One region of the Pseudomonas sp. ICMP 8385 genome, then DNA from elsewhere that is predicted to be linked to it. Evidence: riboswitches for the same ligand, from Rfam matches in the RefSeq annotation. Region 1 holds a riboswitch; each other region holds the start of a gene.
What was found. Region 1 has a riboswitch for cobalamin ahead of cobO (cob(I)yrinic acid a,c-diamide adenosyltransferase). Riboswitches for the same ligand answer to the same signal wherever they lie in the genome.
Positions count from the first base shown of each region.

Region 2: it holds a riboswitch for cobalamin, as region 1 does, so the genes downstream of both, cobW (cobalamin biosynthesis protein CobW) here and cobO (cob(I)yrinic acid a,c-diamide adenosyltransferase) in region 1, are expected to answer to the same signal.
Region 3: it holds a riboswitch for cobalamin, as region 1 does, so the genes downstream of both, AO268_RS27055 (TonB-dependent receptor plug domain-containing protein) here and cobO (cob(I)yrinic acid a,c-diamide adenosyltransferase) in region 1, are expected to answer to the same signal.

Region 1 is NZ_LKBY01000024.1:116,413-118,608, forward strand. It holds gene AO268_RS05240 (PQQ-dependent sugar dehydrogenase) at 1-963, opposite strand, end outside; cobalamin riboswitch at 1,063-1,310, shown strand; gene cobO (cob(I)yrinic acid a,c-diamide adenosyltransferase) at 1,390-2,001, shown strand; gene AO268_RS05250 (cobyrinate a,c-diamide synthase) at 1,998-2,196, shown strand, end outside.
Region 2 is NZ_LKBY01000113.1:203,155-205,350, reverse strand. It holds gene cobN (cobaltochelatase subunit CobN) at 1-128, opposite strand, end outside; gene cobW (cobalamin biosynthesis protein CobW) at 132-1,193, opposite strand; cobalamin riboswitch at 1,287-1,486, opposite strand; cobalamin riboswitch at 1,559-1,765, shown strand; gene AO268_RS21360 (CbtB domain-containing protein) at 1,862-2,050, shown strand; gene AO268_RS21355 (CbtA family protein) at 2,062-2,196, shown strand, end outside.
Region 3 is NZ_LKBY01000135.1:30,930-33,125, reverse strand. It holds gene AO268_RS27055 (TonB-dependent receptor plug domain-containing protein) at 1-1,200, opposite strand, end outside; cobalamin riboswitch at 1,292-1,496, opposite strand; gene AO268_RS27050 (DUF6543 domain-containing protein) at 1,563-2,196, opposite strand, start outside.

The DNA of each region.
Region 1 (2,196 bases):
CGGGTCCTGCGGTGTGACCCGCACATCCACATGCTGGCCGTAGTAGCTGAATGGCCAGCCATAAAAGCCACCGTCCCTGACCGAGGTGATGTAGTCCGGCACCAGGTCGCTGCCGATTTCATCGCGCTCGTTGACCGCCGTCCACAGCTTGCCGCTTTGTGGCTCCCAGGCCATGCCATTGGGGTTGCGCAGCCCGGAAGCAAAAATCCGCTGCTTGCCGCTGGCCCGGTCGACTTCCCAGATCGCCGCGCGGCCCTGTTCGGCTTCCAGGCCGTTTTCGCCGACGTTGCTGTTGGAACCCACGCTCACATACAACGTGCCGCCGTCCTTGCTGGCCACCACGTTTTTTGTCCAGTGGTGGTTCAGTGGGCCACTCGGCAGGTCGATGACCTTGGTGCCGGGCGCCTTGATCGCGGTTTCCCCCGGTTGATAGGGGAAACGCAGCAGCTTGTCCGAATCGGCCACATACAGGTCGTTGCCCACCAGGGTCATGCCAAACGGTGAGTTGAGGTTTTCCAGGAACACCGTGCGGGTTTCCGCCACGCCATCATGGTCGGCATCGCGCAGCAGGGTGATGCGGTTCGGGCTGGGGACACCGGCACCGGCACGGCCCATGACCTTTTCCATGACCCAGCCGCGAATGCCCTTGGAATCATCCGGCTTGGGCGGCGCGTTGGTCTCGGCCACCAGCACGTCGCCGTTGGGCAATACATACAGCCAGCGTGGGTGATCCAGGCCTTCGGCGAAGGCGCCGACCTGGGTGCCCGCAGCCGCGGTCGGCTTGGCGCCATCGGGCCAGCCAATCGCCGGGGCGATGTTGACGGTGGGGATCAGGGTTTTATTCGGTTCCGGCAGCTTGGGCGACGGCCCGGTGCCATCGGATACCTGCAAGGTTGAGCTTTCGCCACAGGCGGCGAGTGCGCCTGCGGCCATGATCAGTAGGGCGAGTCGGGTCTTGTGCATGTTTTTATCCTCAAAGCCTGTAGCCATAGAGGCCTGGCGCGCGGCGATGGTTCAAGTGTATGGCCGGCTTTAATTGACGCTGTACCCCCAACCCACTAACCTTCGCCGCTTGTTTCAGGTGCTCGGTGACGTACGCGTCGACCGAGTGAAACAGGGAAGCCGGTGAGTGCGCGCACTTTTCTACAGTGCGGCCACGATCCCGGCGCTGCCCCCGCAACGGTAAATGAGTCAAGACGCTGCTTTTGCCACTGTATCGCCCGCGATATGGGAAGGTGCATCGTCGGTTTGCCCTGGTCAACAGGGCACCCCTCATGAGCCCGGAGACCGGCCTGATCCATCCAACAGCATCACGGTGGGCGATGCTTGGCTTCATGTTGTTGTCTTTTCCTGCCCGCCGTTTTTGTCCAGCCCCAACGGAGAGCTGCCATGACTGATTCCCCTGATCGTGACGAACGCCACCTGGCGCGCATGCTGCGCAAAAAAGCGGTGATTGACGAGCGCATTGCCAATTCACCGAATGAGTGCGGTTTGCTGCTGGTATTGACCGGCAATGGCAAAGGCAAGAGCAGTTCGGCATTTGGCATGCTGGCCCGGGCCATGGGGCACGGTATGCAATGCGGCGTCGTGCAATTTATCAAGGGCCGTAACAGCACCGGTGAGGAGCTGTTCTTCCGGCGCTTCCCCGAGCAGGTACGCTTTCATGTGATGGGCGAGGGCTTCACCTGGGAAACCCAGGACCGCCAGCGCGATATCGCCGCCGCCGAAGCGGCCTGGCAAGTCTCCCGGGAAATGTTGCAGGACCCGTCCATCGGCCTGGTGGTGCTCGATGAGTTGAACATCGCGCTCAAGCACGGCTATCTTGACCTGGACCAGGTGCTTGGCGACCTGCAAGCCCGCCCACCGATGCAGCACGTGCTGGTCACCGGGCGTGGCGCCAAGCCGGAGCTGATGGAAATGGCCGATACCGTCACCGAAATGGGCATGCTCAAGCACGCGTTCCAGGCCGGTATCAAGGCACAGAAAGGCATCGAGCTTTGAACCCGCCGCGCCATTGCCCTGCCGTGCTGATCGCCGCACCGGCGTCAGGCCAGGGCAAGACCACCGTCACCGCCGCCCTGGCCCGCTTGCACCGCAACCTGGGGCGCAAGGTCCGGGTGTTCAAGTGCGGCCCGGACTTTCTCGACCCGATGATCCATGAGCGCGCCAGCGGTGCGCCGGTCTATCAATTGGACA
Region 2 (2,196 bases), on a different contig from region 1:
GCTTCGGCCAGCAACGCCAGGCTCGAATCGCCGCTGCACAGGATCACCAGCTCGGCGGGGGTTTGCCCAAGGTCGGCGATATTGTCATCGGAGACGAAACCTCCGGGCTGGGTCCTGAGCAGGTGCACGGGTTAAACGCTGAGCGCAGCGCGCAATTGCGCTTCGAGGCCTGCTGCGTCCAGGTCCTGGCCGATCAGCACCAGGCGCGTGATGCGTGCTTCGTCAGCGCTCCAGGCACGGTCGAAGTGTTTGTCAAAACGCGTGCCCACGCCCTGGATCAGCAGGCGCATCGGCTTGTTGGGGATCGCCGCGAAGCCTTTGACCCGCAGGATGCCGTGCTGCACCACCAACTGGGTCAAGGCGTCGAGCAGCAGCGCTTCGTCAGCCTGTGGCAGGTCGATGGAGATGGAATCAAACGCATCGTGATCGTGATCGTCCTCACCTTTGTGGTGGTGATCGTGATGGCTGTGGCGCCCGTCGATATGCTCCTCGGAACCGGCGCCCAGGCCAATCAACACATCCAGGGGCAGGCGGCCGCTGCTGGCTTCGACGATTTTCACCGCGGGCGGCAGTTCTTCGGCGACTTCCAGGCGTACACGGGCCAGGTCTTCGGCGCTGATCAGGTCGGTTTTATTGAGGATCACCAGGTCGGCGCTGGCCAGTTGATCGGCAAACAGCTCGTGCAGCGGCGATTCGTGGTCCAGGTTCGGGTCCAGCTTGCGCTGGGCGTCGACCTGGTCCGGGAACGCGGCGAAGGTGCCAGCGGCCACGGCCGGGCTGTCGACCACGGTGATCACCGCGTCAACCGTGCAGGCGCTACGGATTTCCGGCCACTGGAAGGCCTGGACCAGCGGCTTGGGCAGGGCCAGGCCAGAGGTTTCAATGAGGATATGGTCAAGGTCGCCACGGCGCGCCACCAGTTCACGCATCACCGGGAAGAACTCTTCCTGCACGGTGCAGCACAGGCAGCCGTTGGCCAGTTCATACACGCGGCCGCTGGCTTCTTCTTCGGTGCAACCGATGGAGCACTGCTTGAGGATCTCGCCGTCGATACCCAGCTCACCGAACTCGTTGACGATCACCGCAATGCGGCGGCCCTGGGCGTTGTCCAGCATATGGCGCAGCAAGGTGGTTTTGCCCGAGCCGAGGAAGCCGGTGACGATAGTGACGGGGAGTTTGGCCAGTGTTTTCATCGGATGCCCTGTGGGGCGGGCATACGGGACGACTGGCCCTGCGGCGGCGCGCAGGTGCAGGATTCGTCACCGGATCACCCCGCCCGGTTGAAATGGAAAATCGGTGACGAGGCAGGTCTCCTGGCTTGGGGCTTGCCGGCCTTGCGGCTGGCGCTGGCTGCGCCTTCCCACCGTATTGGCAGTGGCGTGGCAGTCAGATAAACCCTTTACAGTTGCGGGGGCAGCCGCGGCTTGGACCGCGTTCCCTTCTTAGCTTCGACCGGGGTCGAAGAACCTCGAAGGTGCAAGGCTACGCAGTGCATGAGGACGGGTCAATTGAAAAGCGGTCGCGGCTTGGATTGACGGCCATCCCGCGCCCATGCTCTCCTACACATCTTGTTTCGGGTGCCCTTTACAGGGTGAAACGGGAAACCGGTGACTCATGCCTGCATGACAGTCCGGTGCTGCCCCCGCAACGGTAAGCGAGCGAAGCGTCACAGCCACTGTGCTTTTGGCATGGGAAGGCGATGCTTTCCAGGTCTCGAAAGAGCCCCCTCGCAAGCCCGGAGACCGGCCCGAACCATCAGATAACAAACCCGCGGTGGGCGGGCGCTGTTCAGAACCCTGCGGGCCCGGCTCGCGGGGTTTTCATGCGCTCGTGTCACCCTGCCACTCGAAAGGGACGTGCCATGTCGATCATCAGCAGCACCTCACACACCGCCAGCACCAACGCCACCTTGAGCCAACGCCTGACCGCCGCCATCGGCGCGTCGATCCTCGGTGCGTGCCTGGTGTATTTCGCCGGGTTCTCCCATATCGAGGCGGTGCACAACGCCGCCCACGATACGCGCCACAGCGCCGCCTTCCCGTGCCATTGAGGCCTGCTGCCATGATCAAGCGTATTGCGCAAACCGCAGGGTTCACCGGCCTGCTGGCCGCCCTGTTGCTGACCCTGCTGCAAAGTTTCTGGGTGGCCCCGTTGATTCTGCAGGCGGAAACCTTTGAAAACGCCCCGGTAGTGACC
Region 3 (2,196 bases), on a different contig from region 1:
CACGCCGATACTCGGGTGCCAGTCGGGCAGGGCGTCGATCTGCGGGCGCAGTTGGCTGTACAGGGCGTGGGCCTCGGCCTGGTTGTTGTCGATGACCAGCACATCGTCCTGGCCCTTGAACCACTGGTTGTCGGAGCCGAACACCAGCACATGCCCGCCTTCAAGCTCAGCCTTGCCTTCGGCCTGCACGCCCCAGTCGGTAAAACCCCAGTAGTCATTGTGGTTGCGTACCAGGGTGCCGCCGTCGGCGGTGTTGTTGACCCGCGAGTAACGGGTGTCCCAGTCGTTGATATGGCCCTTGACGAAGTAACTCAGCCGCTCGTTGAGGCGTTGCTCGAAGGTCGCCGTGGCGATCTGTTGCACACGGTCGTTGGTGGTCTTGCGGTTGTTGGTGGCGCCGGCGAAGTCCAGGTTGGCGTCGGAGTACTGGTAGAACAGCTCCAGGCGCGAGTCATCGGCAAAAGACTGGATAGCCTTGGCGCCGAGGGTGGTGACTTCGTAGGAACGTTTCTTGTCGCTGACATGGCTCATGTCGCGGTTGCGAAACGGCTGGTAGCCCTCGGACACGTTATGGCTGACATAGGCCAGCAGGCCCAGGTCGCCCAGGCCGTTAGTGAAAACCCGCTCGGCCCGGGCATCGCCGGTGGTGCCGCCAAAGGTATCGACGCCCAGGTTGGTTTCGCCGGACACCTCGCGGGTCTGCGGGCTGCGCGTGACGATATTGATCACGCCCGCCACCGCCTGGGTCCCGAACAACAGGCTCTGGCCACCCTTGAGCACTTCGATGCGCTCCACGGCGTTGGCCGGCAGGGTGTCCAGGTACAGGCCACCGTACAGGCGGTTGTTCAGGCGTACGCCGTCGAGCAGGATCAGGGTGTCGTCATTGCGTCCGCCCAGCAGGGAATAGGTGCCGTAGTCGAACGGGCCGTTTTTGGGCGCGACATAGAAACCGGGGATAAACATCTGCATCGCCCGCGTGATATCGGCGCTGGGGCCGGCGCGTTCAATCTGTTCGCGGGTGACAATCGCCACTTTGCTGCCGTATTGGGCCATCTCGGCCACGGTGGTGGATTCCACCGACGGCGCCGAAACGGTCTGCGGATGGAGCACCAGGGCCGCGTCATCGGCGAGCAGCAGCGGGCTGAACAGGCAACCCAGGAGCAGGGTTGGGCCAGAGGTAGAGGAACGTTGGAAAATCATAGTCTTCTCGAAAGTATCTTCGCAGAAGCACGCAGGAGAAGGCGCCGGGCACACACCGACACCGGCCCATGCCCGCCCACCGCAGGATTATGCCAAACAGAAATTCCAGGCCGGTCTCCGGGCTCTCGCGTATCGAACCCTTCACCTTCCCATGGCGTTCTGGCCACAGTGGTGTAACGAAGGGGTCACGCGAATACCGTTGCGGGGGCAGCACCGGACTTGCTCGAACGAGCGTACCGGTTTCCCGTTTCACCTCATGCACGGCGGCATGCGGCACCTGAAACAGGGCCGCATCTGAACATTCGTAGGACCGTTCGTCAATGCGACGAACCGATTGGCCAGTGCCGCGTGCTGGAGGGTGCTCAGCGATTTGCCGTTGTAGCGCTCGTGCGGGGCGGGTAATACACGGGGTAGTAGGAGAAGAGAATGTATTCCAGAGGGTTGCGGATCAGGGAAATACCCGTGCGGTCCTTGACGGTGTCGACACTGTCGTATTCTGCGTAGGTGTCACTCACCAGCTTCGGCCCGTTTTGCGGTCCGTGCATCTGGGTGCCGGTTTCAAATTCGGAGGTGACCAGTTCGGGGCTGGGAGTCACTGTCACGGTCCCCACGAAGGCCTTCACCGGCTTTTTGATCAACCTCTGGAACTCGGCGGCAAAGGAGTTCTCGGAGCCATTGCCGGAGTAACAGACAAGCAAGCGAACGTTGTCGAACTGGCTGGGGTCGATGCCTTTGGCGAGCAGATGGGCATGTAGTTGTTCGGCGGTATGCTCGGCGCCGTCATAAAGGATGGTTGAACTCTTGCCCAGCAGTTGCTCCGTGAAGCTGAGGTCGCGGCCATGGGCGTTGATGTTGAGGCGGGGTTTGCCTTTGTATTCATCTTCAAAGGTAAAAAGGTTGCCTTTGACCAGTTGCATTTTTTTCATGTTGCCTTTCATGACGATCATGCGTCGGACCTTTTCGCCATTGGGTGCCTCTACGATACTGTTGTAGCGG